2 linked regions of the Rhizobium sp. N324 genome follow. The protein of the gene in region 1 interacts with the protein of each later gene in a pairwise test. Links are inferred from orthologs where the notes say so. Each region holds a gene or a part of one and is shown in the gene's direction. Other genes may lie near its edges.

Evidence for each region.
Region 2: the proteins of grxD (region 1) and AMK05_RS20575 interact in binary tests that used the Escherichia coli proteins (3 or more experiments, as listed by UniProt). The link is inferred for Rhizobium sp. N324 from one-to-one orthologs.

The regions. Positions count from the first base shown.
Region 1 is NZ_CP013630.1:2,453,233-2,458,068, forward strand. Bases 763-3,680 are described here. They hold grxD (Grx4 family monothiol glutaredoxin), read left to right. Parts: upstream 763-2,012; coding sequence 2,013-2,348; downstream 2,349-3,680. Other genes in these bases: AMK05_RS11865 (hypothetical protein), read right to left, coding at 763-1,419; AMK05_RS11870 (hypothetical protein), read left to right, coding at 1,582-1,830; AMK05_RS11880 (multidrug effflux MFS transporter), read left to right, coding at 2,487-3,680. Outside these bases: more of AMK05_RS11865, read right to left, coding at 124-762; more of AMK05_RS11880, read left to right, coding at 3,681-3,692; AMK05_RS11885 (multidrug effflux MFS transporter), read left to right, coding at 3,728-4,836. UniProt on the Escherichia coli protein: Monothiol glutaredoxin involved in the biogenesis of iron-sulfur clusters.
Region 2 is NZ_CP013630.1:4,273,904-4,276,695, forward strand. It holds AMK05_RS20575 (BolA family protein), read left to right. Parts: upstream 1-1,150; coding sequence 1,151-1,435; downstream 1,436-2,792. Other genes in the region: cobS (cobaltochelatase subunit CobS), read right to left, coding at 1-121; AMK05_RS20570 (J domain-containing protein), read right to left, coding at 431-1,048; AMK05_RS20580 (HlyC/CorC family transporter), read right to left, coding at 1,477-2,787; aroB (3-dehydroquinate synthase), read right to left, coding at 2,787-2,792. UniProt on the Escherichia coli protein: Transcriptional regulator that plays an important role in general stress response. Has many effects on cell morphology, cell growth and cell division. Acts by regulating the transcription of many genes, including dacA (PBP-5), dacC (PBP-6), ampC and mreB.

The DNA.
Region 1 (4,836 bases):
AGCACAGGAATGAGGAGTGCGCAGTAACGGTCTAACCTAAATCGAGCACTTCACGTGAGGACTGCTCTTGCCTAAAAGGCTCGACGTGTCTCCCAGCATCTCGCTACCCGGATAGCACAACCCTCACCCGGGCATTCTCTTAGCGTCCGAATCGGCAAATACCGACGCCGGCGTCGGACCCGATGTCATCAGCGTGAAGTCGAAAGGCGCCTGCAGATCCGGCCCCAGCACATATTGCCGGTGGACGCGCAGCTGGTCCTTTCGGATCCTGCGGTAGCGCTCGCGCGTCAGCATCTGCTTGACGCGGATCAGGATCATCTTTGCCGGCGGTGCATCGGCATGGCCGGACACGGCGACGACCGGCACCTTGTAGAAATTGATCGAATCCGTCAGGCACTGCACGTCGAGCCAGGAAATATCCGGACAGCAGGCGATCAGCCCGACACGGGCGCGCAGCATCCTTGCCGATGACAGCAGCGCGCATTGCAGAATGGCGCTGCCGAGAGTTGCAAACACCACGCGTTTGCCCTTGAAAATCTCCGGCTCCCTTTCCAGCAAGATGCCGATGACATGGGCGGCCACATTCGATCCCATGCTGTGCGAGGAGATCACATACTCGTCTGCTTCTTCGGTGAGGGCCTCACGCACGGCCGTCGCCCGGTCTTCCAGCCAGTCGTTGAAATCGGCCCGATCCATCCGGCCGAGCGCCACCGCCATTTTCCAATCGGCAAAAAGATGCAGCGTATGAAAGCGTTCGGAAAACGGCAGGAAGGCGAAAATGAAGAAGCAGAGCCCCAGCGGCCCGCTCCAGAGCATGTGCCAGGGAGAAAAGCCGAGACTATAGGGCATGACGGCGATCTGCGCCGTCAGCGCCATCGCCAGTGCAGTCAGCAGAAACGGAAAGAGGAAGAACAGGCCGAAGCGCCAGGCATGACGGAAATATCCCCGCATCCCGCCTTCGAGCATGATCTGAGCGCAACTGCGAAAGCCTGCAATGATCTGGCTCACAGTGTTGCCGCTGCGCAGGCTGCGGACGAACATATCGTGATCGACCATGTGGATCCGGCTCTTCGCCTGCCAACCGGGAGAACCGGTTTCCCCGGACGCCGCATTGCCGGCTGTCCCGGACGCCGCATTGCCGGCTGTCCCGGACGCCGCATCGCCGGCTGTCCCGGACGCCGCATCGCCGGCTGTCCCGGACGCCGCATCGCCGGCTGTCCCAGGCGCCCCGCCACCGTCCGTCGTGACTTCGAAACTCAGGGGATCGCTTCCCGCCGCAAAGGCTCCGATCTCAACCGAATAGCCCCAGACAGCAGCGCTCTGCTTGGCAGAACGTTCGTAGCGCGCCCTGTGGGCGGCGCCATCGAGCGGCTCGAAGCCGGGGAAATGCAGGACGACCCGCTTCTCGATCAGTTTCATTCCACCTTCCGGCCGGCGAATGGCCGGCATGTTGCTGCGATCCGGCTGCTCCGCCGCCAATATCGGCAAAATGCAGCTTTGGTCTCGAAGCCGCCTTGCTAACCGAACTCATCCGGAATTCAATAGCAGGCATGTCGTTTCCACCATGAACGGAGGGGTTTTGTGGCCGATCTTGTCAAAGAATTGATATCGGGCGTCGTCGACAGCGTGCTGAAGGAAATCCTGAAGAAAACCACCGGCCGCACCGCGACGAAGCGCAAGAAGCGTAAAACGCGCAATGCATCGGCGACCGCCGCAGCGCGCAAGCGAGGCTCGACCGCCCGCAAGACGGCGGCGACACGCAAACCCGCCCGCAAACAGGTCAGCAAGCGCCGCACCGCCGCCGTCCGCAGCCGTCAGCGTCGCAGTTGAGGCTGGCGCGCAGCGCCTATCTCGCCCATCAACCGTAACGCGACGGCAACAATCCCGGAGTGGCCTGACCAGATTGGTCTTTTTTTGGTTTGGGCGGGTGGAATTCCTGCCGCCACATGCTATCTAAAGACAACGATTGAAACGGCGGGCCTTTAACCCGCCTGTTGAAAGGATCAGGTTCTATGAGCGGCATTCACGAATTCATCGACAACGAAATCAAGAGCAACGACGTCGTCCTCTTCATGAAGGGCACGCCGCAGTTTCCGCAGTGCGGTTTCTCCGGGCAGGTCGTGCAGATTCTCGATTACATCGGCGTCGACTACAAAGGCGTCAACGTGCTCGCCGATTCGGAGATCCGCCAAGGGATCAAGGAATATTCCAACTGGCCGACGATCCCGCAGCTTTACATCAAGGGTGAGTTTGTCGGCGGCTGCGACATCGTCCGGGAAATGTTCCAGGCCGGTGAGTTGCAGCAGCATCTCCAGGAAAACGGCATCACCGTGCGCGGCGCCGCCTGACCGGTCACCGGACGTCCGCCCGGTTTCCAAATCTGTAATCTTGAGTCCGAGGCGCTGCGGCTAGCAGCGCCTTAGCCTGTTTATGGGAAATTCATTGTGACAGATTCATCACAAGCCGTGTCCGCGGGCCGCCTGCCCATGGGCAAGCGTGAATTTATCGCGCTTGCCGCCTTTCTCATGGCCGTCAACTCCTTGGCGATCGATATCATGCTGCCGGCCCTGCAGCAGATCGGCGCGAGCCTCGGCGTCGAGAGTGAAAATCACCGCCAGTTCGTCGTCTCCACCTATCTGCTCGGCTTCGGCTGTGCCCAATTGTTCTACGGGCCGCTGTCTGACCGTTTCGGCCGCCGCACGCCGCTGTTGGTCGGTCTCGTCATCTACATTCTTTCCGCCGTCAGTATCGTCTTCGTCCCCTCCTTCGCGGGCTTGCTCGCCCTGCGCTTCGTCCAGGGCGTCGGTTCGGCGGCAACCCGTGTCATCACCGTCTCCATTGTGCGCGATATCTATGGCGGCCGGCAGATGGCCGAAGTCATGTCGCTGATCATGATGGTCTTCATGATCGTGCCGGTGATTGCACCCGGCACCGGCCAGATCGTCATGTTCTTCGGCAACTGGCACCTGATCTTCCTCTTCATCGCCGCCATGGCGACTGCAATCGCCGTCTGGGCCTATCTCCGCCTGCCGGAGACCCTGCATCCGACCAATGTCCGCCCCTTCACCGCCCGCTCGATCTTCGGCGCCTTCAAGCTGGTGCTGACCAATCGCATCGCCCTCTGCTACACCATCGCCAGCACCTTCATCTTCGGCGCGCTGTTCGGCTTCATCAATTCGGCCCAGCAGGTCTATGTCGGCATTTACGATCTCGGCGTCTATTTCCCCTTCGCCTTTGCCGGCGTGGCGATCTTCATGTCGCTGTCGTCCTTCTTCAACTCGCGCTTCGTCGGCAAGCTCGGCATGCGCCGCTTGTCGCACGGTTCGCTCATCGGCTTCATCACCATCAACACCATCTGGCTGATCGTCCAGATGGCGAGCGCCGAGCCAATGCCGTTTGCGCTGTTCATCTCCTTCTTCGGCCTGGCCATGTTCCAGTTCGGCTGGATCGGCTCGAACTTCAATTCGCTCGCCATGGAGCCGCTCGGCCACGTCGCCGGCACCGCCTCCTCCGTCCTCGGCTTCATGAGCACGGTCGGCGGCGCCCTGATCGGCGCCGGCATCGGCCAGGCCTTCGACGGCACCGCGCTGCCGATGGTCGCCGGTTATTTCATCGTGTCGATCATCGGGCTTATCTTCGTGCTGATCGCCGAAAAGGGCCGCCTCTTTCAGCAGCAGAATCCTGCCGTCTGAACGGCCCACCTCCTCCGCATCCGGGATTTCACCACATGACGCCGCCGCATAAACCGCACCAGGAAAACCAGGGCTCCCGCCGCATCGGCATGGGTTTCGGCGAGTTCGTCGTCACCATTGCCATCATGACCGCCAGCATCGCCATGGCCATCGACAGCATGCTGCCGGCATTGCCCAATATCGGCCATTCCCTCGGCGTCACCAACACCAACGACGCGCAGCTCATCATCGGCGTGTTCTTCCTGGGCTTCGGCGTCTCGCAGATATTCTTCGGCAGCCTTTCGGATACGTTCGGCCGCCGCAACATTTTGCTTGGCGGCCTGGTTTGCTACGTGGTTGGAATGTTTGCCGCCGCAGCAACCGGCAGTTTCGAAATGCTGCTCCTCATGCGCTTCGTTCAGGGCGTGGGCGGTGCCGCCGTGCGCATCACCACCATGGCCATCGTGCGCGACTGCTTCGGCGGCCGCGAGATGGCGCGTGTCATGTCCTATGTCATGATCGTCTTCATGATCGTGCCGATCGTCGCGCCATCCATCGGCCAGCTCATCATCCTCTATGCCAACTGGCACTGGATCTTCATCCTGCTCGGCATCACCGCCACCATCCTGTTCATCTGGGCGTTCCTGCGCCTGAAGGAATCGCTGCCGCCGGAAGAGCGCCTGCCGCTGTCGGTCGGTTCCGTCCTCGACGGCTTCAAGACCGTGCTCACCAACCGCATCACCTGCGGCTACATGGTTGGCCTCACCATGTTCACCGGCGTCATCAGCGCCTATGTGATCTCGGTGCAGCAGGTTTTCGGCGAGGTCTATGGCCTCGGCGACTGGCTGCCGATCGCCTTTGCGGCGACCGCCGGCGGCATCGCCGTCGCCAATTTCGCCAACGGCTTCTTCGTCCGCAAATTCGGCATGCGCCGCATCTCGCACGCCGCCCTGCTGATCTTTACGGCGCTGTCGGCTCTCGGCTTCTTCATTTCGCTGGCCGCCAAGCCGGATTTCGCCATCGCCTATGGCATCTTCACGATCGTGCTGATGATGTTTGCCGTCATCGCCACCAATTTCACCGCCATCAGCCTGGAGCCGATGGGCAATCTCGCCGGCACCGCCACCGCCGTCACCGGCTTCGTCTCAACGACATTCGGAGCCAT
Region 2 (2,792 bases), 1.8 Mb from region 1 along the record:
GCACATAGGCGTCGCCCTTGCTGTAGGCGGGAACGCGGATGTCGGAATCGATACCGAAGGTCTCGCGGACCGAAACGGTGGTATCGGGCAGTTCTGCTATATCAAGGTCGATCTTGCTCATCATGTCTCCAAGGCGGGTGATGCCACCCAGCCATACTGTCTCAGGCCATGTCGCAACCGTGACGCCGCGATCTAATTCCGCGCCCGTCCAGGTCGGAACGTCGGCGATACTTCTCCGGGACTGAAACGAAACCTCGGCGGGATGATGTCCGCGTGCGAGCATTCTTGAAAGAGTCCCGGACAAGAAACGCCGCGTCCGGAAGGTCGGCGGAGGCGATGTCGGGAAAACGCACAAATATGAGCCGCGTTTGCCTGCGGCCTCAGCCGATTTGGACCATACCCGATTGAAGCCCAAGAGCAAGGACGGGAATTAACAAAAACCGTTCTGCTTCAACAATTGATAGGCCTGGATGACGGCGCGGAAACGCTCTTCCGAGCCGCGGTCGCCGCCATTGGCATCCGGGTGGTGCTTCTTGACCAGTTCCTTGTACCGGCTCTTGATCTCGGCCGACGTCGCATTGGCGTCGAGACCCATCGTATCGAAGGCCTTGCTTTCCAGCGACTTCAGCTTGCGCGCCTGCGGAAAACGCGGCCCGCTGCCCTTGCCGCCTTCCTTGACGAAGCCGAAGGGATCGCGAACGCGGCTATAGGCGCCCGAGCGCACCTCCGAATGCAGCGGGCTATCCTTCGCCGACTTGTTGACGCCGACCGTCCAGGTCGGCCGGTGGCCGGTGATCGCCTCTTTCTGGTAGCGGGCGATCTCGCCGTCCGACAGACCGGAGAAATAATTATAGCCCTTGTTGTAGTCCTTGACGTGCTCGAAGCAGAACAAAAAGAACTGGCCTTCCGCATTGCGTCCGACAGGAGCGCGATGCAAGCCTTTCTTGTCGCAGCCGTCCCACTGACAGGTAGGCGGCGCCTGTTCTGCCTCCGGCTGGCGTTTGCGGCGTGTTCGGATGCTATCGAAGTATTTTGAATCAAGTGTCATGACGGCGCTAATTATGAGGCTGTCGCGACGCGACAACAAGAATTGACAAATGGGTTTGTTGCTGGCTTGGTGGGAACCCTTTTCGCGAAGCAGCAAGACCGGATGATGACCCTGCGAACCCGCATCGAAGAAAAACTCGTCGAAGCCTTCGCGCCGGAGCGCCTGAGCGTCATCGACGAAAGCCATCTGCATGCCGGCCATCAGCCCGATATCACGGGAACCGGCGAAACCCATATGCGGGTGAGAATCGTCTCGGCCAAGTTCGCCGGCCTGTCGCGGCTGGCGCGCCACCGGGCGATCACCGAGCTGTTGAAACCGGAACTCGATGCCGGCCTGCATGCGCTGGCCGTCGAACCGGCAGCACCTGGCGAGCCGACGCGCTGGTAGCAGCGCCTATATGGAGATCGATCACCCGCAATCCAAGTCGGTCAGGCCGGTTTTGCGCCGTCTTCTCCGGCGGGGCGGATGCGCAGCTTGGTGATGCGGTTCTTCTCCCGCTTCATGACGATGAAGCGCTTGCCGTAAAAGGTGAAGGCCTGGCGCTCTTCCGGGATGGTCATCGATTCATGGATGACCAGGCCGGCAATCGTCGTCGCCTCCTCGTCGGGCAGGTGCCAGTCGAGCGCGCGGTTCAAGTCGCGGATCGGCACGCCGCCGTCGACGACGACCGAACCGTCGGCCTCCTGGCGCACGCCCTGGATCTCGATATCGTGCTCGTCGGAAATATCGCCGACGATTTCCTCAAGAATATCCTCCAGCGTGACGATGCCCTGCACCTCGCCATATTCGTCGACGACGACGGCGAAATGCTGCTTGCGGCGCAGGAAGGCGTTGAGCTGATCTTCCAGATTGGTGCTGTCGGGCACGAACCACGGCTTCTGCGCGATTTTGACGATGTCGAGGTTCTGCGGCTCCATGTTCGGCTCGGCAAGCGCGCGCAACAGGTCCTTGGCATGGACGACGCCGATGATGTTGTCGATCGTGCCGCGCCACAAGGGCATGCGCGTATAGGGACTTTCGAGAATGGCGCGCACCACCGCCTCGGGCGGATCGTCGGCGTTGATCGCCCGCATCGCAGTGCGGTGGACCATGATGTCGGAGAGTTCGAGCTCGCCGAGATCGAGCACGCCGCCGAGCCGGTCGCGGTCGGCCTTCACCACCGATCCCTCGCGGTGCAGGAGGTCGACGGCGCCGCGCAGCTCCTCATGCGCCGTCAGCATCGATACCTCCCGCGAGAGATTGATGCCAAACAGGGCCAGGATCCGCCGGACGATCGCATTGACGAAGGAGGAGATCGGGCCGACGACGAGAACGAAGAGCCTGGCCGGCATGGCGATGGCAAGCGCGAAGCGGTCGGGTGTCGAAATCGCCCAGCTCTTCGGCAGCACTTCGGCGAAGATGACCAGGATGACGGTCATGGCGAGCGTCGCCAGCGCCACGCCGGAACTGCCGAACAGCCCGAGGAACAGGCTGGTGGCGATCGACGACGACAGGATATTGGCGAGATTGTTGCCGATCAGCAGCGCGCCGATCAGCCGGTCGCGCCGCTCGATCAGCTGCCGGACGAGGCCGGCGCGTTCGTCACCGTTGACTTCAAGCGTATGGATACGGCTGCGCGAAACCGCGGTCAGCGCGGTTTCCGAGCCGGAAAAGAAGGCGGACATCAGCACGAGCGCCGTGATCGAAAGGATCTCCGGCCAATATGTCGCAAGAAATGCCAGAGCGCCTTCGACGGTCATCAGGG